One region of the Mesorhizobium sp. M0815 genome, then DNA from elsewhere that is predicted to be linked to it. Evidence: predicted binding sites of a transcription regulator. Region 1 holds the regulator's gene; each other region holds the start of a gene.
The links. The regulator PhoB, encoded in region 1, activates phosphate uptake and scavenging genes when phosphate is short. The targets are predictions, from matches to a motif close to TGTCATNNANCTGTCAT.
Positions count from the first base shown of each region.

Region 2: NKI01_RS03815 (alkaline phosphatase D family protein) is a predicted target of PhoB. The motif match lies at 2,908-2,924, and genes of this name have one in related genera.
Region 3: ppk2 (polyphosphate kinase 2) is a predicted target of PhoB. The motif match lies at 1,369-1,385, and genes of this name have one in related genera.
Region 4: NKI01_RS02765 (YdcH family protein) is a predicted target of PhoB. The motif match lies at 2,961-2,977, and genes of this name have one in related genera.

Region 1 is NZ_JAMYOU010000025.1:60,250-66,179, forward strand. It holds gene NKI01_RS23755 (sugar ABC transporter permease) at 1-996, opposite strand, end outside; gene xylF (D-xylose ABC transporter substrate-binding protein) at 1,139-2,179, opposite strand; gene NKI01_RS23765 (ROK family protein) at 2,466-3,710, shown strand; gene phoB (phosphate regulon transcriptional regulator PhoB) at 3,720-4,409, opposite strand; gene phoU (phosphate signaling complex protein PhoU) at 4,426-5,133, opposite strand; gene pstB (phosphate ABC transporter ATP-binding protein PstB) at 5,166-5,930, opposite strand, start outside.
Region 2 is NZ_JAMYOU010000002.1:243,501-249,430, reverse strand. It holds gene NKI01_RS03830 (hypothetical protein) at 1-562, opposite strand, end outside; gene NKI01_RS03825 (TetR/AcrR family transcriptional regulator) at 660-1,265, opposite strand; gene NKI01_RS03820 (MFS transporter) at 1,348-2,631, shown strand; gene NKI01_RS03815 (alkaline phosphatase D family protein) at 2,997-4,571, shown strand; gene NKI01_RS03810 (hypothetical protein) at 4,618-4,899, opposite strand; gene typA (translational GTPase TypA) at 5,098-5,930, shown strand, end outside.
Region 3 is NZ_JAMYOU010000003.1:108,228-114,157, reverse strand. It holds gene NKI01_RS05610 (hypothetical protein) at 1-44, opposite strand, end outside; gene NKI01_RS05605 (aldo/keto reductase) at 168-1,211, opposite strand; gene ppk2 (polyphosphate kinase 2) at 1,492-2,412, shown strand; gene NKI01_RS05595 (dihydrofolate reductase family protein) at 2,464-3,111, opposite strand; gene hemB (porphobilinogen synthase) at 3,511-4,542, opposite strand; gene NKI01_RS05585 (DUF2066 domain-containing protein) at 4,630-5,709, opposite strand; gene NKI01_RS05580 (enoyl-CoA hydratase/isomerase family protein) at 5,648-5,930, shown strand, end outside.
Region 4 is NZ_JAMYOU010000002.1:28,683-34,612, forward strand. It holds gene NKI01_RS02750 (phosphoglycerate kinase) at 1-219, opposite strand, end outside; gene NKI01_RS02755 (lytic transglycosylase domain-containing protein) at 394-1,248, opposite strand; gene ispG (flavodoxin-dependent (E)-4-hydroxy-3-methylbut-2-enyl-diphosphate synthase) at 1,253-2,506, opposite strand; gene NKI01_RS02765 (YdcH family protein) at 2,711-2,890, opposite strand; gene NKI01_RS02770 (YdcH family protein) at 3,132-3,335, shown strand; gene NKI01_RS02775 (IclR family transcriptional regulator) at 3,370-4,173, opposite strand; gene NKI01_RS02780 (transporter substrate-binding protein) at 4,301-5,182, shown strand; gene NKI01_RS02785 (amino acid ABC transporter permease) at 5,254-5,919, shown strand; gene NKI01_RS02790 (amino acid ABC transporter permease) at 5,921-5,930, shown strand, end outside.

The sequences.
Region 1 (5,930 bases):
GCCGGCGAGTTCGGCCGCTTCCGGATTGCCGCCTATGGCAAAGACATAGCGGCCGAAACGGGTGCGTCTGGTGATGAAGGTCATGACGATGCCCGCGGCCACGGCCATCAGCACAGGTATGGCGATGCCGTGGGCGATGAACAACCCGCCCTCGGGAACGGTGATGCCGTTCTGCTGGGCATGTTGGCGTACGATGCCGACCGGCCAAGGATAGGAATTGGCGATCCACACGGCGCCGAGGATGGCGGCGCAGGCTATCACGCCGAGCAAGCTTTCCGCCCAGACAGGGCGCAGCGGAAAGTTGAAGCGCTTGCGCTGCGAGCGGCCGTTGAAGAGCATGAAGGCAACGGCCGCGCAGGCGAGGACACCGACGATCCAGCTCCAGGTGGCGCCGATCGAGCCCCGTGGTCCGCCGCCCATCAGCTGGAAGGTCCTGTCCAGCGGCGCAACGGTGCGCCCGCTGGTGATCAGCCATGCCATGCCGCGCCAGACCAGCAATCCGCCGAGCGTCACGATAAAGGCAGGAACCTGGAGATAGGCGATGATGAAACCCTGAAACGCTCCGATAGCCAGGCCGAGCACCAGGCCGGCGGCCAGTGCGATGACCCACAGCCAGGGGCTGCCAAGCTGAAATCCCATGATGCGGACGAGGAATTCGGCCTGCGCCACGCCCATCACCATGCCGATCACGCCTTCCACGGAGCCGACGGAAAGATCGATGTTACGCATCACGATGACCAGCACCATGCCGGTCGCCATGATCGCCACCGACGAGGTCTGCACCGAAAGGTTCCAGAGATTGCGCGGCGTCAGGAAGAGCCCGCCCGACAGTATGTGGATCCCGACCCAGATGACCAGCAGCGCGCCGACCATGCCGAGCATGCGCGTGTCGAGTTCGGTTGCCTTGAGAAATCGGGCAACGACGCCGGCCTCCGATTCCCGCGCCCGGTCTGCCGTCGAGCTGTCGACCGGCGTGTTGGAAGTCGTGTCGGTCATGATGTTTCTCCCGCCGGGTTGCCGTCTGCCGCGGATGCCGGAAGCAGCCTAGAAGTTATCCGCCGGAAGCGGAAAAACAATTCTTTCTTGAAAAAACGCCGCGGCAAGCGGCCGCGGCGTTCGGACTTCTCGGAAACTCGGATCAGTTGCAGACCGGAACAGCGCCCGCCGCCACGCCCGCGCAGACCTCTTCTTTCTTGATCCAGCCGGCGTCGATGACGACGTTGAGGTTGTCCTTGGTGATGGCGACCGGGGTCAGGAACAGGGACTTTACGGTGTTGCCGCCGGGCGTGGTGAAATCCTTCACGCCGGCAATGTCGGTCATCTGCTTGCCGTCGGCCAATTGCGAGGCGATCTCGGCGGCGTTCTTGCCGAGCTCGCGCGCGTCCTTCCACACCGAGACCGTCTGTGTGCCGAGCGCGATGCGGTTCAGCGCGGCGTGGTCGCCGTCCTGGCCCGAGACCGGAACCGATCCAGCCAACCCTTGCGCCGTCAGTGCGGCGACGACGCCGCCGGCAGTGCCGTCGTTAGCGGCGACCACCGCATCGACCTTGTTGTCGTTCGCGGTCAGGAACTGTTCCATGTTCTTCTGGGCGTTGGCCGGCAGCCAGCCGTCGGTATAGGCCTCGCCGACATTCTTGATCTTGCCGCTGTCGATGGCGTCCTTCAGCACTTCCATCGAACCGGCAAAAAGGAAATCGGCATTCGGATCGGCGCCCGAGCCCTTGATGAAGACATAGTTGCCTTCCGGCTTCACCTTGAACACGTCGCGGGCCTGCATGCGGCCGACTTCCTTGTTGTCGAAGGTCAGGTAAAAGACGTCCTTGTTCTCGATCAGCCGGTCGTAGCCGACAACCGGAATACCTTCGTCCAGCGCCTTTTGCACGGCCGGCCCTATCGCCGAGGCGTCCTGCGCCAGGATGATCAGTGCGTTGGCGCCCTGCGAGATCAGGCTCTCGACGTCGGTGAGCTGCTTGCCCGGATTGGACTGTGCGTCGGCGGAGATATACTTGTCGCCGGCAGCCTCGATGGCCGCCTTCATTGCGGCTTCGTCGGTCTTCCAGCGCTCTTCCTGGAAGTTCGACCAGGAAACGCCGATGACCTTGTCCTTAGCCTGCGCCACCGACGCAAGCGCCAGCGTCATGGCGACACCCGCCAGAATGGCGGTCGTGAATTTCTTCATCATATCCTCCCTGCGCCGCGTACGGCGTGACCAATTGGCCCCAAAGGCCAGCTTAGAGGCGCTAATTTTTTCGAGCCTCGAAAAAATACTGGCCCGATCTCCCGCTGCTGTCAACATCGATTCTGATGGATTTTGATGTTGCTGCGACTTTTTTCGAGCTTCGGAATAAACGATGACAGCGCCACCTGCATCTGACACTATTTGCCTCATCCGACACTATTTGTCGGCATTACCGACCGCTTCCGGTTCATGAGCGGCCGCGGCAAACCGGGAGGAAAGCAAAACGATGTCGGTCGGAATCCGCCATGACGATTTGCGCCGGCGCAACCGGGCGATGGTGATCTCGGCCGTGCGCCGGGCCGGCCAGCCATCGCGTACGGAGATCGCCGCAACCACCGGCCTCAGCCATTCGACCATATCGGCGATCTCCTCCGACCTGATACGGGAAGGCATCCTCGCCGAGAGCAAGGCAAGCGAACCCGTTTCGTTGAAACGCGGTCGTCCGCAGGTCGGCCTCGCCCTCAATCCGGAAGCGGCGGCGGTGCTGACCGTGGTGTTGTCGCTGAATTTCCTGTCGGCCGCCATCATCGACTATGCGGGGCAGGTGGTCGCCGAGGAACAGCGCCGGCTGGACACGCTGACCATGCCGCGCGACGAACTGATCCGCGAATGCATGGCCATCGTCCGGCGCCGGCTGGACGATCCAGATCTTGACGTCCGCAGTGTCGCCCGCATCGCCCTGGCGATTCAGGGAATTACCGACTCCCCTGCACGCGCCATGCTGTGGTCGCCGATCACGCCCCAGACGGACATCGCCTTTGCCGACATGCTGGAAGATGAATTCGGCATCCCGGCCACGGTGGAGAACGACTGCAATATGATGGCGGTGGCTTTGCGCTGGCGCGATCCGGATCGCTATCGCGACGACTTCATCGCCATCCTGCTTTCGCACGGCATCGGCATGGGGCTGGTGTTGAAGGGCGAGCTGTTCACCGGCACGCATTCCTCGGGCGGCGAGTTTGGCCACATGATCCATCGTCCGGGCGGCGCGCTCTGCCGTTGCGGGCGGCGCGGCTGCATCGAGGCCTATGCCGGCAATTACGCCATCTGGCGCAACGCCACGCAGATGAGCGAAGACAGCCAACCGGTCGCCGACGTCAGCGACGCCGACATGCGCGCGCTGGCGGTTCGGGCGCGCGAGAAGGACGGGCCGGAACGCGAAGCCTACCGCAAGGCCGGCGAAGCGCTGGGTTTCGGTCTCGGCTCGCTGTTCGCGCTGATCGATCCGGCACCGGTCGCAATGGTCGGCGCCAGTGCCGCCGCCTTTGATCTGATCGAGCCGGCCTTGCGGAAGGCCATCGCCCAGACCGCCGGCGGCCAGCATTCGGGCTCGATCTCCTTCGATACCGAGCCGAACGAATTGCCGCTGATCCGCGAAGGCTGTGCAATGCGGGCGTTAAGCTTCGTCGACCAGCAGATTTTCGCGCCGGGCGCGCAAATGAGGCCCGGCGTCAGAAAGAACGTAGCCTGACTGGGCGGGTCAATCTTCCCTGATCGCGTAGCCGGCACCGCGGATGGTGCGGATGACATCAGGCATGCGGCCGTTGTTGACGGCTTTGCGCAGCCGCCCGACATGCACGTCGACGGTGCGTTCGTCGATATAGATCGTCTCGCCCCAGACATTATCGAGTAACTGGCTGCGCGAGAAGACGCGGCCCGGATGCCGCATCATGAATTCGAGCAGCCGGAATTCGGTCGGCCCGAGCCGGATCTCGGTCTTCTTGCGATACACCCTGTGCGATTCGCGATCGAGCACGATGTCGCCGACCTTCAGCACGCTGGACAGCACTTCCGGCTTGGCGCGGCGCAGCAGCGCCTTGACCCTGGCCATGAATTCCGGTGTCGAAAACGGTTTGACCAGATAGTCGTCGGCGCCGGTCGAAAGACCGCGTACCCGGTCGCTCTCCTCGCCGCGCGCGGTCAGCATGATGATCGGCAGCCGTTCGGTTTCGGGGCGCACCCGCAACCGGCGGCAGAGCTCGATGCCGGAAACCGCTGGTATCATCCAGTCGAGCACCAGAAGATCGGGCACATTCTCCTGCAAACGGATCTCGGCTTCGTCGCCGCGTGTCACCACCTCGACCTGGTAGCCTTCGGATTCGAGATTGTAGCGGAGCAGCACACCCAACGGCTCCTCGTCCTCCACCACCATTATGCGTGGTGCGATCATCGGCTGGGCACCCCCATCATGTCGCCGGTGCGGACATTGTCGTTTCGTCTTGCTTCGGACGATTGACCGGCAATTGCTCGCCGGTCAGCACATAATACGCATTTTCGGCGATGTTGGTGACATGGTCGCCGATCCGCTCCAGATTCTTGGCGCAGAACAGCAGATGCGTGCAAGCGGTGATGTTGCGCGGGTCTTCCATCATGTAGGTCAACAGTTCGCGGAACACCGACGTATATTTGACGTCGATGCGCTCGTCGGCGGCGCGTAGCTTGGCCAACGCGGCCGCATCGCCTGCAGCATACTCCTCGATGACGCCCTGCACCTGGATGAGCACCAGCTGCGCCATCGCATCGATGGAATGCGATAGGTCGCGCGGTGTGACGCTAAGGCCGACCGCACTCACACGCTTGGCGATATTCTTGGCAAGGTCGCCGATGCGTTCGAGATCGCCGGCCATGCGGATCGCCCCGACGACATGGCGCAGATCGTGGGCCATCGGCTGGCGCTTGGCGATCAGGGTGATGGCGCGGTCGTCCAGTTCGCGTTGACGCGCATCCATGATGGCATCGTCGGAAACGACGCGTTGCGCCAGCACGTTGTCAGAATTCAACAGGGCCTTGGTCGCCCCGCCGACCATCGAACCGGCGAGGTCGGCCATGTCGCGGATCAGCTTGCTGATCTGCTCGAGATCCTCGTCGAAAGAAGCGACTGTGTGTTCGCCCATGGTCCTGTCCTTATATGCATGATCGGAACGGCTCAGCCGAAGCGGCCGGTGATGTAATCCTGCGTGCGCTTCTCGCGGGGCGACGTAAAGATCTTCTCGGTCCGGTCGAACTCGACCAGTTCACCCAGATACATGAAGGCGGTCTGGCGCGACACGCGCGCCGCCTGCTGCATGTTGTGGGTGACGATGACGATCGTGTAATCGGCTTGCAACTCGTCTATCAGCTCCTCGATCTTGGCGGTCGACAGCGGGTCGAGTGCCGAAGCCGGCTCATCGAGCAGAATGACTTCCGGCTTCACCGCCACGGTGCGGGCAATGCAAAGCCGCTGCTGCTGGCCGCCTGACAGGCTCAAGCCGCTGGCGTTGAGCTTGTCCTTGACCTCGCCCCACAGCGCGGCCCGCTTCAACGCTTGTTCGACGCGGCCGTCCATTTCGGACTTGCCGAGATTCTCATAGAGCCTGACCCCGAAGGCGATGTTCTCGTAGATCGACATAGGGAACGGCGTCGGCTTCTGGAACACCATGCCGATCTTGGTCCTCAGGAGATTGAGATCCTGCGAGCGGTCGAGAATGTTCTTGCCGTCGAGCAGCACCTGGCCCTCGGCTGTCTGCTTCGGGTAGAGTTCGTAGATGCGGTTGAACACACGCAGCAGCGTCGATTTCCCGCAGCCCGAAGGGCCGATGAAGGCAGTGACGCTGCGCTCGGGCAGCGACAAGGTGATGTCCTTCAACGCCTTGCTCTGGCCGTAGTAGAAGTTGAGGTTCTTGACCTCGATCTTCGTCTTCTCGGCGACCGT
Region 2 (5,930 bases), on a different contig from region 1:
TGTTGCCCAGCATCACACGCTTGTCCTTGCCGCAGGCGAAGGTGCGTGCCTTCTCGTCGGCAAGCTTACGCGCCTGATCGTTGGCGGCGGGATTGCCGGTGGCGAGCACAAGAGCGATCGTGCAGCCTTCGTGGGCGCCAGGCTGGGCAACCTTGGCGACGATCAGCACTTCCGTCGACTTGTTCTCGCCCTCGCTACCGCTGATCGAGCGACGATGGATGACTGCGATAGGAACGGCCATATCGCCCTTGGTTTCGATACGCCACTCGACTTTGGGTCCAGCCGAGTTGAGGCCGGAAAAGCTTTCCCAGACCGTGGTCATGTCGCCAGGTGGAAACCCGTAGAACAGCGATTCCCGCGCATCGTCGTAAGAAACCATCACCGGGTAGCCGCCATAGCCCGAACAGGCGAGGTCGGCCCAGTCGCCGTCGCCTTCCTCCGCCTGGGCATAAGTCACGCAGTCCTTCTCCCAGACGAGATCGGTATAGACGCTGGATATGTCGCCAGCCCGGGCCGCCTGGCAGAAACCGGCGAGGGCAAGCGGGATCAAAAGAGCGCGCATGGCGGACAACTCCGTTCGGGCTGCCGCAGCGTACCGTCAAATTCAGCAGCAGCCTAGACGAAGTCAGGCTGCTCACAGTGACCTGGTAAACGGAACGCTATTTCCTCAAGCTTGCCTCGATCAGAAGATCGGCGTTGCGGGCCACCGACTGCGCCGGTCCGCCGGCACCGAACAACTGGCCGCTGATATAGGCTCCCTCGATCAGGAGCAGCAGCCCGTCACCCAGCGTGTCGGCGTCGCCGGCGCCCATCGCCGCCGCCATAGCACGCAGGCGCCGGCGCAATTCCTGCTTGTTGGCCTCGCTCACGACGCGGGCCGGATGGCCGTGTTCGGGATATTCGACCGCGGCATTGGTCATGCCGCAGCCGCGATAGTCGGGCCTTTGCGTGCGCTTGCCGACACGCGTCAGGAAGGCGACGATCTGCGCGCGCGGATCGCCGGGATGGGCATTCACCGCCTCGTCGAAGCGCTCCCAGAATTCGAGGTCATAGTGCCGAAGATAGGATGCGGCCAACTCATCCTTGGACGGAAAGCTGCGGTAGAGGCTTGGCTTGGTGACGCCGGCACGCCGTACGATCTCGTCGACGCCGATCGCCCTGATGCCTTGCCGGTAGAACAGGTCGCGCGCCACCTGGAGAATCCGTTCGGCGGCGCGAGGCAGCGGTGCGCCATTCTCCTTGATCGTTGGTTCAATGCTTTTCATGTCTGGTTTGCCGATTGCCTGGTTGACAATGTTACCGGTCGGTACGTATGTTCCGCACATCTGAAACGTACCGGTCAGTAACATGATAGCTCAATCCCGCCCGTTTGGCCAGCGCTACGCTTTCGTCGTGGTCGCCGTCATCTTCCTCTGCCTGCTGATCGCCGCGGGCCTGCGTTCGGCGCCGGCAGTCATGATGCTGCCGCTGGAGAATAGTTTCGGCTGGCGGCGCGACGTCGTCTCGCTGGCCGCGGCCACCGGCATCTTCCTCTATGGCCTGACTGGGCCGTTTGCCGCGGCGCTGATGGAGCGGATCGGGCTGCGCCGCACCTTGCTTGCCGCGCTGCTGTTGATGTCGGGATCGACCGCGCTCAGCCTGCTGATGACCAAGCCGTGGCATCTGCTCCTCACCTGGGGCGTGTTTTCCGGCATCAGCTCGGGCGCCGTCGCCACCGTGCTCGGCGCCACCATCGTCAACCGCTGGTTCAAGACCAATCGCGGCCTTGTGATGGGACTGATGTCGGCGTCCAGCGCCACCGGGCTGCTGGTCTTCCTGCCGCTGCTCGCCTCGCTCGCCCAGTCTGGCGGCTGGAAGCCGGTCGCTATTGCCATTGCCGTGGCCACCGCCGCCTTGGTGCCGCTGGTTTATATGCTGGTACCGGAGCGTCCGGCCGCGATCGGCATGGTCCGCTATGGCGCGGAGCTCGACGATGTGCCGCCCGCGCCGCCGGCCGCGCAAGGCAATTTCCTCGCGCATACGCTGAGCACGTTGCGCCGCGCCGCCGGTACGCGTGTGTTCTGGTACCTGTTCGCCACCTTCTTCGTTTGCGGCTTCACCACCAACGGGTTGGTCGGCACGCACCTGATCGCCTTTTGCGGCGATATGGGCATCGGCGAAGTGCAGGCCGCGGGCCTGCTCTCGATGATGGGTATCTTCGATCTTATTGGCACGACGCTGTCGGGCTGGCTCACCGACCGTTTCGACCCGCGCAAGCTGCTCGGCATCTATTACGGCATTCGCGGCCTGTCGCTGATCTATCTGCCCTATTCCGGCTTCTCGGCGACCAGCCTGATCATCTTCGCCGTATTTTACGGACTGGACTGGATCGCCACAGTGCCGCCGACGCTGCGGCTTTCCAACGAGGCGTTCGGCGACCGCAGCGGGCCGATCGTCTTCGGCTGGATCGTCGCCGGCCATCAAGTCGGCGCAGCGACAGCGGCCTTTTTCGGTGGCACTATGCGTGAGTTGCAGGGCAATTACGAGCTTGCCTTCCTGATCGCCGGCATGACGGCAATAGCCGCCGCCTGCATCTCGCTGCTGATCAACACCAGCCGCCCGGCGTTCGATCCTGAACCGCAGGCGGCATAGCTTCTCGTTGCAGGAGAGATGCCGTCGGCCAAATTGCCGATCTCCCCCCTCGCGGGGGAGATGCCCGGCAGGGCAGAGGGGGCGCGAAGGTTCGCCAGCCTCCGACTTTACGCAATGTTCTGCCCAAACTCCGCTGCTCCGTCTGATTTCTTTCTGATTTGTACGTCGGCGGGACAGCGCCCCCCTCTGGCCTGCCGGCCATCTCCCCCGCAAGGGACCCGCAAGGGGGAGATCAGCAGCTTCGCCGCCGAGCGGTCCAGCCTTCCCGCTTGTTGATGTCAGAAAACCTTCATCGTTTCGAAATGTGCCTGAAACATTGAAGCTGGAGCTTGGCGGCGACGTTCAACGCCATCCAGGAGACAGCCATGAACAAGATTTCAATGACGCGGCGCGCTTTCGTCACGTCGGCCAGCGCCGTTGGCCTGGTCGGCGCCTCGGGTCTCGCCCTTCCCTATTACTCGCGCGCCAATCAGCGCCCGGCCTTCACCCATGGCATTCAGTCCGGCGATGTCGACGCGACCAGCGGCATGGTCTGGACGCGCACGGACCGGCCGTCGCGCGTCATGTTCGAAGTGTCGTCGACGGAAAATTTCGCCAATGCCGTCCGCCTGGCGCCGCTCGATACGTCGCCGGCCAGCGACTATACGGTGAAGCGGCTGCTTACCGATCTCGCCTCCGACCAGGACATTTTCTACCGCATGGTCGCGGCCGATCTTGCCGACATCAACGCCGTTTCGGAGCCGATCGTCGGCCGCTTCCGCACGGCACCTGCCTCGAAGCGCGACATTCGTTTCGCCTGGTCGGGCGACACCGCCGGCCAAGGCTGGGGCATCGACGAGACCGGCATGAAGACCTACGCCACGATCGCCAAGCACACGCCCGACTTCTTCCTGCATTCGGGCGATACGGTCTATGCCGATGGTGCGATGAAGGACGAGGTCGACCTGCCCAATGGCGACAAGTGGAAAAACACAGTGCTGATCGACGAAAAGCGCAAGGTTGCCGAGACGCTGGACGAATACCGGGCGCAGTGGAAATACAACATGATGGACAAGAACGTTCTTGCGCTCAGTGCCATCTGCCCGACTTTCTATCAGTGGGACGACCATGAGGTGCTTAACAACTGGTCGGACTCGAAGGACCTGACCGCCGACGACCGCTACACCGAAAAATCGATCCATGTGCTGGCGGCACGTGCTGCGCGCGCCTTCCACGAGATGACGACGATCCGCTACGAACTGTCGGAGCCGGGCCGCGTCTACCGCAAGATCGCTTATGGGCCGCTGCTCGATGTGTTCTTCCTCGACATGCGTTCCTACCGCGGCCCCAACGGCCCGGATATGCAGGAGACGATGACGCCGCAATCGCGCATCCTCGGCGAACAGCAGATTAAGTGGTTGAAGCGTGAGCTGGCAAATTCCAACGCGACGTGGAAAATCATCGCCGCCGATATGCCGCTCGGCCTCGTGGTCTGGAATGACGGTACCAAGAAGGTCGGGGCCGAGGCAGTCAGCAATGGCGACAATGGCCCGGCCAAGGGGCGCGAGCTGGAAATTGCCCACCTTCTTCGCTATATAAAGAACGCGGGCATCAGCAATACCGTTTGGCTCACCGCAGACGTGCATTACACGGCCGCGCATTACTACAATCCGGACAAGGCGCAGTTCCAGGACTTCAATCCGTTCTGGGAATTCGTTTCGGGTCCGATCCATTCAGGCACATTCGGACCGAATGGTTTCGACATGACCTTCGGCCCGGAGCTGAAGTTCATCAAGGCACCGACTGCCGAGCAGGGTCAGAACCTGCCGCCGTCGGCCGGCCTGCAGTTCTTCGGACTTGTCGATATCGATGGCGCTACAGAGCAGCTGACGGTGCGGCTGATGGATCGCGACGACAGCGAACTCTACAAGGTCACGCTCGATCCGGTCCGGTCGGCGTGAGCGACTGCACCATTATCCTCGGGCCAGCCCGAGGGTAGGACGTGTATCAATCGGGATAGCAGACGACGGGAATGTTGGGCCAGACGGCGCTGTCGCATCCGGCATTTTGCTGCCTTTGCTTGAAGGCGGCGCTGACTGGCCCGGTCACCACCGGGTCGACGCCATCGGGAGCATCGGCAAAAAGCTGCTCCGCCGACCGCTTGTCGGACGGCAGGGCAGTCCGCGTCTCCTTGAACGACGCGGCCGACTGCGCCGCGCCTGCCGCGAGGAGGACGGCGAGTGCGCTACATGCCAAAATCGGCCGGAGTCTGCTGCCTGCGTCGATCATGAAATTCGAACTGCCCGGACCATGAAAGGTTCCGCCTTGGTTAATAATTCCACTTCACACCAAGACATTTAAGATTTGGTGACTTTATTTGGTGACTCGCCTCCTCTTTCGCAATTGCGAAAAACCCTGTATGAGCCGCCCAACCGAAAGAGGCAGCGCCTTTTGGCCTGCTGCCTGCAACGCTCCCGAGACCAAAACATGAAAATCCGCAATATCGCGATCATCGCGCACGTCGACCATGGAAAAACCACCCTCGTCGATCAGCTCCTGAAACAGTCCGGCTCGTTCCGCGACAACCAGCGCGTCGCCGAGCGCGCCATGGATTCGAACGATCTCGAAAAGGAACGCGGCATCACCATCCTGGCCAAGGCGACCTCGGTCGACTGGAAGGGCACCCGCATCAACATCGTCGACACGCCCGGCCACGCCGACTTCGGCGGTGAGGTCGAGCGCATCCTGTCGATGGTGGATTCGGCCATCGTGCTGGTCGACGCCGCCGAGGGGCCGATGCCGCAGACCAAATTCGTCGTCGGCAAGGCGCTCAAGGTCGGACTGAAGCCGATCGTCGTCATCAACAAGATCGACCGGCCGGATGCCCGCCACGTCGAGGTGGTCAACGAGGTGTTCGACCTGTTTGCCGCGCTTGACGCGACCGACGAGCAGCTCGACTTCCCGATCCTTTACGGTTCGGGCCGTGACGGCTGGGTCTCCGAAAACCCCGAAGGTCCGAAGGACCAGGCTCTGGCGCCGCTGTTCGACCTCGTCATCAAGCACGTGCCGGCGCCGACCGTTCATCCTGGCCCGTTCCGCATGATCGGCACCATTCTGGAAGCCAATCCGTTCCTCGGCCGCATCATCACCGGCCGTATCGAATCCGGCACGCTGAAATCCAACCAGGCGGTCAAGGTGCTGCACCATGATGGCACCCAGGTCGAAACCGGCCGCATCTCGAAGATCCTTGCTTTTCGCGGGCTCGAGCGCCAGCCCATCGACGAAGCGCAGGCAGGCGACATCGTCGCTATCGCCGGCTT
Region 3 (5,930 bases), on a different contig from region 1:
TCGCGTTCCTTGCGTTCCTGACCGTAGTTCGGTGCTCGTGGCATATCGTTTCCTTTCATTGTGCTTGGCCTTTGCCTAGGAGCATTGGGCCACAAACACAACACCGCAAGGCACGATCGGCTCCATATCTCGTCGCAGTCCGGGGAGCCCCGCTTCAGGGCGTTTTTTCAGGCGCCGTCCCGGTCGAGGACGAGATCGGCGGGCCCGAACCGGTCCTTTGCCGTGAATTGCTGGTGCCAGTAGGGATAGAGCACGGGCGGCCTGCTGACCACGTCGAGGCGTGTGCGCTCCTCATCGCCGAGCACCAGGCTTGCAGCAGCGATATTGTCCTTGAAATGCGCTTCGGTTCGTCCGCCGATCACCAGCGAACTGACGGCGGGCCGGCCAAGCAACCAGGCAAGCGCCACCTGCGCTGCCGACACGCCGTGGTTCTTGCCGATATCGATCAGCACGTCGACGATCCGCCACAGCCGGTCCTCGTCGCGGATCGGCGGTTCCGACCAGCCGCTGAGCTGGCGGGCGGTCGGCTGGTCACGGTGATATTTGCCGGACAGCAATCCGCCGGCGAGCGGGCTCCAGACCAGCAGGCCGAGCCCCTGGTCGACCGAGATCGGCAACAATTCATACTCGGCCTCGCGGGCTTCCAGAGTGTAGTGGATCTGCTGGGTGACGAAGCGCGGCTGGTGATGACGGTCACTGATACCGAGCCCCTTCATCACCTGCCAGCCGGAATAATTGGAACAGCCGACATAGCGGACCTTGCCCTGCGCGACCAGCGTGTCGAGCGCGGCGATGGTTTCCTCGAGCGGTGTCAGGCCATCCCACTCGTGCAGGAAATAGATGTCGATGACATCGGTCCTGAGGCGCTTCAGGCTCCTCTCGCATTCGCGGATCAGATGATAGCGCGACAGGCCTTCATCATTGGGGCCTTTGCCGATCCGCATGCGCGCCTTGGAGGCGATCAACACGTCGCCCTTGCGCTTGCCGCCGAGCGCCTCGCCGATGATCTCCTCTGACACCCCGTTCGAATAAACGTTGGCGGTGTCGATGACGTTGATGCCGGCATCGATGCAAAGGTCGATCATCCGGCGCGCCTCGTCGAGATCGGTCTTGCCGACCGCCGAAAACGCGCCGCCGCCGCCGAACGTCATGGTGCCCATGGTCAGCGTCGAAACCTTCAGCCCGGAACGGCCGAGAGTGCGGTATTCCATGTCGTATCCTCATGATTTTATCGGGAAAGGGCGTTTCAAACGACAGCCCTGAATGAACCGGGCATTTGTAGGATAATTCGTTCCGCTTGTCGCCCGTGTTGCAGGGCAACATCGATCACATCTTACGGATTGGACGCGCAGCCAGCGCAACAGCGGCTGCAATAAAACCGTCATTGCTGGCCTATACTAACATCGGTTCAGCGCTTCGATTTCCGGCCGCCGGGCCGGGCGGCAGAGCGCCTGACAGCGGCCGACACGGCCTGTAAGCGGAGCAGCGCAAATGACCGAGATAAAACAGAATTCCCCGGCCAGGGACTGGCTGGAAGCGGAACTCGCCGACACGCTCGACGAAGATTATGAGCTGGAAATCTCTGAGCCGGCGCTGTCGATGGAGATCGCCAAGATCTATAAGAATGCGCATCCGCCATCGATCGACCGCCTGCAATATTTTCGGGATCTAATCACGCTGCAATCCGAATTGATCAAGCTGCAGTCCTGGGTCGCCTATCACAAGAAGAAGCTCGTCGTGGTATTCGAGGGCCGCGACTCGGCGGGCAAGGGTGGCGTCATAAAGCGCATCACCCAGCGGCTCAATCCGCGCATCTGCCGCGTCGTAGCACTACCGGCGCCGACCGAGCGCGAGAAGTCGCAATGGTATTTCCAGCGCTACGTTCCGCATCTGCCGGCCGGCGGTGAGATCGTGCTGTTCGACCGCTCCTGGTACAACCGCTCCGGCGTCGAGCGGGTGATGGGCTTTGCCCAGCCGGATCAGGTCGAGGAGTTCTTTCGCGACGTGCCGGATTTCGAACGCATGCTCCTCCGCTCAGGCATTACGCTTGTCAAATACTGGTTTTCGATCACCGATGAGGAGCAGCAGATGCGCTTTTTGATGCGCATCCACGACCCGATGAAGCAATGGAAATTGTCGCCGATGGACCTCCAGTCGCGCGTGCGCTGGGAGCAGTACACCAAGGCCAAGGAAGAAACCTTCGCCCGCACCAACATCCCGGAAGCTCCCTGGTTCATCGTCGAGGGCAACGACAAGAAGCGGGCGCGGCTGAATTGCATCGACCATCTCCTCAAGCAAATGCCCTATGAGGAGGTGCCGCACGAGGAGATCACACTGCCCGAGCGCCTCTTCAATCCCGAATACGAGCGCCAGGTGCTGCCGCGCGAACTGTATGTGCCGGAGAAATACTGACTAAAGCAGCGAGGAGGGGCGCTGCCTCCGTGGGCAGCGCCCTGCAACAAGCTAGGCGCGCTCGATGATGACATGCGTGGCCTTCGGCGTCGCGACCTGCTCGCTGCAGCGGTAGCCGAGCTTGGGCATGTCGATGCCGGCAAAAAGGCTCTCGCCTGCGCCGAGCAGGACAGGTGAGATCGCCAGATGCATCTCGTCGATGAGCTTTTCCTTGAGATACTGCCGGATCGTAGAAACGCCACCGCCCAGCCGTACATCCTTGCCGTCAGCCGCTGCTTTCGCCTTCTCCAGCGCTGAGTGGATGCCGTCGGTCACGAAATAGAAGGTCGTGCCGCCCTCCATGACAATGGGATCCCGCTGATGGTGCGTCAGCACGAAGACCGGCACGTGGTATGGCGGATTGTCTCCCCACCAGCCTTTCCAGCTCTCGTCAGGCCACTCGCCGCGGATCGGCCCGAACATGTTGCGGCCGAGGATCCAGGCGCCGACATTCTCGAAGCTGCGCGCGGCGAACGCCTCGTCAGTGTCCGTGGTCCCGCCATCCTTGCCGAGAACCATCTTGCGGAAGGTGCGGGTGCCGAACATCCATTCGTGCAGGGCTTCCCCGCCAACACCCAGCGGGTTCTTCAGGTCTTGGTCGGGACCGGCGCCGAAGCCGTCGATCGACAAGGTGAAAGCGCTGACGCGAAGTTTGGACATGAGAGCCTCCTTGATAACCAATTGTGAGATGCAAGCAGTTATCGGGTAGCTTAACTGATTGCATTTTGCAAGCGGTTTTTTGAATCGCCGGGGCCAATCGCTTCCAAATCATGTTGGAATGACCAATCTCAATGTTGGCGCCGCCCCTCATCCGCCTGCCGGCACCTTCTCCCCGTATAGTGACGGGGCGAAGGGGCTGGCCGCAACCTCGGCGATGTTTTTGCAACGCTGGAGATTGGCGAAATCTTTTGCGAACGCGTCTTTCTCCCCGTCACTATACGGGGAGAAATGCCCGGCAGGGCAATGAGGGGCAGCGCAAACCTGAAGCGATTGCCTGCGGTGGCCATGTCGCGCTTTGGACGAAGGAACGTTACTCGATGTGGGCGCTACGGAGGCGCATCACCCCTTCAGCATCTCAGCCACTTCCGGCGCGAAATAGGTCAGGATGCCGTCGCAGCCGGCGCGCTTGAAGGCCAGCAGCGATTCAAGCATCGCCTTTTCCCCGTCGATCCAGCCATTGGCGGCGGCGGCCTTGATCATCGAATATTCGCCCGACACTTGATAGGCGAAGGTCGGCATCTGCAACTCGTCCTTCAGCCGGCGGATGATGTCGAGATAGGGCAGGCCGGGCTTGACCATCAGCATGTCGGCGCCCTCGGCGAGATCCTGCTCGGCCTCGCGCACCGCTTCGTCGGAATTGGCGTGATCGATGTAATAGGTCTTCTTGTCGCCCTTGAGCAGGCCGGCGGTGCCGACCGCCTCGCGGTAGGGGCCGTAAAAGGCGGATGCGAACTTGGTCGCATAGGACATGATCGCTACATCCTGAAACCCATTGGCGTCCAGCGCATCGCGGATGGCACCGATCCGGCCGTCCATCATGTCCGAGGGGGCGATGATGTCGGCCCCTGCCGCCGCCTGGATGACGGCTGCTGCCGTCACCTGCTCCACCGTTTCATCATTGACGATAATGCCGTCGCGCAAGATGCCGTCATGGCCATGCGAGGTGAACGGGTCCAGCGCCGCGTCGGTGATGATGCCGATCTCCGGCACCGCGCGCTTGATGGCGCGGGTGGCGCGGTTGATGATGTTTTCCGGATCGAGGATGTGCGAACCGGTCTGATCGCGCAGGCCGAGCTCGACATTGGGGAAAGTGGCGATCGCCGGAATGCCAAGCTTAGCCGCGCGCTCAGCCTCCTTGACGGCGAGGTCGAGCGACAGGCGGAAGACGCCGGGCATGGCGGCGATCGGTTCGCGCACTTGTCTGCCGTCGACGACAAAGATCGGCCAGATCAGATCGTCGACCGAGAGCCGGTTCTCCTGGACAAGGCGGCGCGACCAATCGGCCTTGCGCATGCGCCGCAGCCGCCGGCTGCCGGTGATCTCGTCGACGCTGCGCGCGCCGGCAGGCTTTGCAGGGGTGAATTTGTTCATCGCCAAAACTCCGGATCGGGCGACTTTTACCACGAGCCTCCGCTGCTGACCAATGCGACACGATTGTGCCAGCGGTCCTGTCGGGCGCTATTCTGGTTGGCCATTGCCTGACAGGATCTGCGCAGCACCCCGCATGGCGACGCGGAATGCCTCGTCGAAGTTGACGCCGCGCACTTGCCACTTGTAGGTCTTGCCGGCCATGGCAAGCCGCCAATCGGCGATCCAGCCCAACTCCTTGTCGCTCCAGACTAGGCTGCCGGCCAAGAGCTCTTGGTTGCCGACAGTTCTCGCCAGCAATTCGGGTGAGAGCGCACGCACCTGTTCGAAAATCGCCCCGGTTTTTACCAGAGCGGCCTTGCTTGGAATGACGATCTTCATCGCCAACGGTCCGGCTGCCGATTGAAAGGACTCTGCCATATAGGGGCGTTCGTCTCCGTCGCTCGCCAAGACAAAATGCTGGCGTGCATCTTGCACAGCCAGCAGTACCGAGATGATCGGCCGCTCGCCGAGCCACGGCTTGCTGCCGAGCTCAGCAAGCACTTTATCGATCACCGGCGGCGTGTACTGGCAAGTGAGATCGTGCGGCCGGTCGTACGTGCCTTGATCATCATGATTGGGGATACCTTCCATGCGATCGCGATAGCGGAAGCTGCTGACGAAGCTGCCGGCCTTGTCGCGCAGTGCTGTCATCTGAGGTTTCGCCGGCAGGCGCTGGTCGCCGGATACCCGCACCAGCACTTTGTCGAGGCAGATCTTGAAGCCGGCCTGACGATGTTCTTCTCCCTGGCCATTGACGATGGTTTGCGACTGGTAGAGTTCTGCGAGGCTTGTCGCCAAGGCTGGATGGCCAGCCAGGCAGGTGCAGACTAACCCGATTGCCACCAGTGCAAGGCGCGAAAATCGAATCATAGACGACGTCCCCGTCGGTGCCGCGTTGCAACGCGCCTGCCATGACTTTTTCGTCATTACTGCCTGTAGCCGTCGATTGTTAGCACCGGCTTCCGGTCCGGGCCAGAGGCTGCGCTGGCGTGCCCGCCATTGACGCGGCCATGCGCCACGCTTTAGCACTTCACTCCCGGCGGGCGCGGGGAGGGATTCTCTGGCGATGGATTTTGGCGGAGGCGACGAGATTCGCTTCGAAAGATTGGGCAGGGCCGGCGTCGTCACGCTGACGCGGCCGCAGGCGCTCAATGCCGTGACCCACCGCATGGTCAAAGCGCTGGACAAGGCGCTGCGCAGCTGGGAGCGTGACGACGGCGTTGACGTCGTTGTCGTCAAGGCCGAGGGCAGGGCGTTTTCGGCAGGCGGCGACATCCTTCATATCTACGAGGCCGGCCGGGCAGGAAAGCCTCCGGTCGATTTCTTCGCCGACGAATACCGGCTGAACG
Region 4 (5,930 bases), on a different contig from region 1:
GAATTCCGGCGCCGGTCCATCTTTGGGACGACCGAAATGTGCAAGCAGGATGACCTTGGCGCCCTTGCCGGACAGCTCGGCGATGGTCGGTACAATGCGCTCGATGCGGGTGGCGTCGGTGACCTTGCCCTCAGTGACGGGAACGTTGAGGTCGACACGCACCAGCACACGCTTGCCGCTGATATTGCCGATGTCGTCCAGTGTCTTGAAGTCGGCCATGCTGATCCCTTTCGCGAAAAATCGCGGGGACCTTACCCCGCATCAACGACGATGCAAGACCTGCCTGACGGTTCTGCTTAAGGGTTCACGGAAAATGTGATCGCGTGTCGAAGATGAAGCGCCCAGCGGGAGCGAGATGGGCAGCAATGGCGCGAAACGCGCCGACATATGGCTTTACCGGTTGCGCACCACAATGCATGCGCCGCCGACGCTGTGCAGCTTCTGGCAAATATCGTCGGCCTTGGCTTTGGTGTCGGCGCCGATCCGCACCGCATAGATGCCGCGCCTGCCGATCGGTGTGCGCACCCGGCTGACCACCGGATTGCGACCGCTGAGCAAGGCTGGAAACCGCCGTTTCACATTGCTCCACTGATTGAGCGCCGCGGCGCGGCGGAAATTGCCGGCCACCTGCACGCCCCATGGCTTGATGTTGATCGACGACATCGGCACGGTTCTGGACATGATCACCGGCAGCGTGCGGCAGGCGGCAGCGAAGCTCGCCTTCTTGTCGAGCGGCCGGATGACGCCGGCATACGCGGCATCGGTGAACCTGTCGGCCGGCTCGCCCATGACGTCCAAAACGTAGCTTTCGGTCTCCATCGGCAAGAAGCCGCCGGAATTCAGCCAGCGCGTCACCCGGCTCTCGCCGGCATTGTATGCGGCTGCGGCGAGGCCCAGATTGCCAAAGCCGGTCTTCATTTCGGCGAGGTATTTTGCCGAGGCCGGGATAGCCTGCTCGATATCGAACGAATTGGCGAGCCCGCGCATCTTGGCGGTACCCGGCATGAATTGGGCGATACCCTCCGCACCGACGGGGCTGACCGCATTGGGATCGAAGCGACTCTCCTTCCAGATCAGCCGGGCAAAGAAATCCCGGGGCAGGCCGTTCTGGTCGGCATGCGTCTCGATAAGATCGCAAACTCGATCGATCAGCTTCTGCTTGGCCGGCCGCGGCGGATCGGCCTGGACGGCCGTCGCCCAGCCCAGCCCGCAAATGACAGCCAGCGTCGCCCCAAGCAAACGCCGCATCGAACTACTCCGCCGCGGCTTTGCCGTGTTGCCCAAACCGCCGTTCGATGTAGTCGGAAACCATTTTCTCGAAATCCGCGGCAATCGACGGGCCGCGCAGCGTCGCCGCCTTCTTGCCGTCGACGAATACCGGGGCGGTCGGCATCTCGCCGGTGCCGGGCAGCGAAATGCCGATATCGGCATGTTTGGATTCGCCCGGACCGTTGACGATGCAACCCATCACCGCGACCTTGAGGTTCTCGACGCCGGGATATTGTTCGCGCCACACCGGCATGTTCTTGCGCAGGTCGGCCTGGATGTTCTGGGCAAGCTCCTGGAACACGGTCGAGGTCGTGCGGCCGCAGCCCGGGCAGGCGGCGACGATCGGCACGAACTGCCGGAAGCCCATGGTCTGCAACAGCTCCTGCGACACCTGCACTTCGCGTGTGCGGTCGCCGTTCGGCTCCGGCGTCAGCGAGATGCGGATGGTGTCGCCGATGCCTTGCTGGAGAAGGATGCCCATCGCAGCCGATGATGCGACAATGCCTTTCGAGCCCATGCCGGCCTCGGTCAGGCCGAGGTGCAGCGCATGGTTGGAACGGGTGGCAAGCTCGGTGTAGACGGCGATCAGATCCTGCACGCCGCTGACCTTGGCCGAGAGGATGATTTTCTCGCGCGCAAGGCCAATCTCTTCGGCCATTTCGGCCGACAGGATCGCCGACTGCACGATCGCTTCGCGCGTCACTTCCTGCGCGGTCAGCGGAAAGCCTTGGGCCTGGTTGTCGTCCATCAGCCGGGTCAGCAGCTCCTGGTCGAGCGAACCCCAGTTGACACCGATGCGCACCGGCTTGTCGTATCGGATAGCCATCTCGACGATCGCCGCGAACTGCCGATCCCTCTTGTCCTTGAAACCGACATTGCCGGGGTTGATGCGGTACTTGGCCAAGGCCTCGGCGCAGGCCGGATGATCGGCCAGGAGCTTGTGGCCGATGTAATGGAAATCGCCGACCAGCGGCACGTCGATCCCGAGCCGCTCCAGTCGCTCGCGGATGGCCGGCACAGCGGCAGCGCTTTCGTCGCGGTCGACCGTTATGCGCACGATCTCGGAGCCGGCGCGATGCAGCGCCGCCACTTGCGCCACCGTCTGGTCGACATCGGCCGTGTCGGTGTTGGTCATCGACTGGACGACGACTGGGGCGCCGCCGCCGACCATCACGCCGCCGACGTCGACACCGACCGACCTGCGGCGCGGGAAGGGTGAGGAAAAATATCCGGTCATGCCGGCTGCCTTTAATCTTGAAGGTCCGGGCATGAGGTGGAGGAGCAAAGATGGCTTGTCAATGGCGACTGGCGCGCAGACCTAGCAAATCGGAAATGGCAAGACGGCAGCTTGCCGCAAATCCATAAGCGTTTCCGGCAGCATAGAGACATGTCACCGGAAAGAAATCGCGCGCCAGGCGGCGCAGCTAGTCCTGGATGGGCGTCAATGCGTCGTCGGTTTCGCCTTCAGTTTTTCAATCTCGTCCTTGAGCGCCAGCTTGCGCCGCTTGAGATTCACGATTTCGAGGTCGTCTACCGACGGATGGGTCATCGCATCGTCGATTTCGCGTTCGATGTCGCCGTGTTTCCGCTGCAGCTCATCAAGATGGGATGCAAGAGACATGATTGGTTCTCCCTTTCATGGTTTCCTCGGATTGCAGCCGTCATGGCACGTCCACCGCAGGCTCGCTTCTGTGACGGCATAATGACAGTGTGCCACCATCGCGCACCGATGTCGAATGCTGCGTGGTAGCATTCCACGACAATATGAAATGTGGTATGGGCTGCGCGCCGGTGCAAGAAGACCCCCGGTCCCGCCCAATCAGGCCCATAGTTTGGGCGCCGCAGACGTGCAGACGGTAAAAATGTCCGATCAGGAACAGGCAGATATCCGCCTCGAATATTCCCGGCTGAAGCAGGAACACGCCGATTTCGACGCGGCCATCAATGCGATGATCGCCATGAATTGCGACCCGCTGCAGATCCAGCGCATGAAGAAAAAGAAGCTTTTCCTGAAGGACAGGCTGATGGCGCTCGAAGACAAGATCATTCCAGACATTATCGCTTGAACGGACGCCGGCGCTGGCCTGCTGGAAAGGCGGCCTATGCCGCGATCGAAAGCCGCGCGGCGCGCTCGAGCAACAGCTCTATCAGGTCATCGGTCTTTTCGGTCGAGGTATCGATGGGAACCACCAGGCACATCGTCGCCTCGACCCTGCCCGGCGCCGAAAAGACCGGCGCGGCCAGGCATTTCGTGTAGGCATCGACAAGGCCGGAGGTGACGCAGTAGCCGGCCGACTTGGCCACCGCGATATCGGCTATGAAATCGTCGAGCTGCAACCTGCGGCCGTCCGGCAGTACGAGGTCGTCTTCCGAGACCATATCCTCGATCGCTGCCCTTTCGAAGCCGGCGAGGAGCAGTCGCCCGGAAGCTGTCCAGGGGAGCGGTATTTGCAGACCCGTCGCCGAGCTGATCCTGAATGGCCTGGTTCCCGGGCTTGAATGGACGATGGTGTAGCGGCCGCTTTGCAGCATGCACAGCTCCGAGGTCTCGCCGGTCTCGCGTGACAGATGGTCGACTTCCTGGCGCCCTCGCCTGAGCAGGTCGTTGCCCCGCACATAGTCCATTCCGTAGAGATAGAGCTTCTTTCCAAAATAGACCCGATTGCCGTCTCCGGCCATCTCCAGCAGGCCTGCGTCAACCAGCGAGCGCACCAGCGTATAGGTCGTCGACCGCGGTGCATTCACCCCTCTGGCAAGATCGCCAATGCCGATCGCGCGCTGGGTCGCGTGAAGAAACTCCAGAATCTGGAGGACCCGGTTGAGGCCCTTCTCCCGAGAACCCGAGTTCTTGTCTTCGTCCAGACCGGCGTCCGGTCGAGCGGCCAAGGCATTGCCTTCTTGCATTATCGATTCCTGATGTTAATCTGTCTTGTACAGAGTACAGGCGTCCTTTGTAAGGGACAATGACGTCAGTTGCAACCGATGCCTGCGCTGCTGGTCCAACGGGGAACACAACACGAAGGAGGTCGCCGTGAACGACACATCCAAAAGGCGTGAATTTCTGAAACTGGGAATGGCCGGGCTTGCAACGGCCGGAGTGATGAGTGCCGCCACTGCGGTCGATGTCCAGAAAGCTGCGGCCCAGGCAGCGCCTGACAGCCTGCTGCGCACCGTTCTCGAGCGCGGCAAGGTGATCGTCGGCACCGGCAGCACCAACGCGCCCTGGCACTTCGAGAACGATGCCGGCGAACTGGTGGGCATGGACATCACCATGGGTCGCATTCTCGCCAAGGGGCTTTTCGACGATCCGACCAAAGTCGAATTCGTAATGCAGGATCCGGCCCAGCGCATTCCGAACGTGACCACCAACAAGGTCGACATCACCATCCAGTTCATGACCATGACCGCCCAGCGCTCGCAGCTGATCCACTTCTCTCGGCCCTATTACGTCGAGGGCATTGCCTTGCTGACCCTTCCGAACGCAGAGAACAAGACCTTCGACAAGCTGCTTGCCGCCGGTTCGGCGACCCGGATTTCCATCCTGCAAAACGTCGATGCCGAGGCAAACGTGCGCATCGTCCTGCCGGAGGCGCAGGTGATGCAGATAGACACGCAGGCCAACGTGCTGCAGGCACTGGAATCGAAACGATCCGACGCCGCCGCCGTCGATCTGTCGACGGTCCGCTGGCTCGCCTCGCGCAATCCGGACAAATACTTCGATGCCGGCAAGAGTTGGTTCTCGATGCTTTATGGTGCCGCACTGCGGCAGGGCGACCTCGACTGGCTGACCTTCGTCAACCAGACCTTCGCTATCGCCATGTTCGGCCATGAAACGGCACTCTACGACGCTGCGTTCAAGGATTATTTCGGACAGGAGCCGCCGGCCCGCCATCCTGGATTCCCGGTTATCTGATCCATCAGGCGGAAGGATGCCTCCGGCGCCCTTCCGCCTCGTTCCCGGACTGTCGGCACTAAGCAGGACGCATGGGCTATACCCTCAACTTCAACCTGATCTGGCGGCATTTCGACAAGCTCTGGGGCGGGCTGCTGCTCAGCCTTGAGCTGGCCGTCATCTCTATCGCGCTCGGCATCGTCATCGGGCTGCTTCTGGCGGTCTGGTACGTGTCGGCCGGGCGAGCGGTGCGGACCGTCATCGCGGGCTATGTCGAATTCATCCGCAACGTGCCGCTGATCCTGCTCGTCTACCTGGTCTTCTACGGCCTGCCGACCGTGGTCGATATCGCCTACAGCGCGCAAACCTCGTTCATTGCCACGCTGTCGCTCTACAGCGGCGCCTATCTGGTCGAGGTGTTCCGCTCCGGGCTCGAGGCGGTGCCGCGCGGACAACTCGACGCCGGCAAGGCGATTGGCCTGACCCCTTGGCAGAGACTGCTCCATGTACGCTTGCCGACGATGCTGCGCATAACGCTGCCGGCGCTTTCCAACACTTTCATATCGCTCTTCAAGGACACGTCGGTGGCGTCGGTCATCTCGGTACCCGAGCTCACCTATGGCGCCCAGTGGATCAACTTCAACACCTTCCGCATTGTCGAGGTCTATCTGGTGGTGACTGCGATGTACCTGTTGACCGGCTACGCGCTGCTTTTCGCGCTGCGGCTGGTCGAGCGCCGGTTCAAGGCGGCGCGCTGACATGCTGAGCC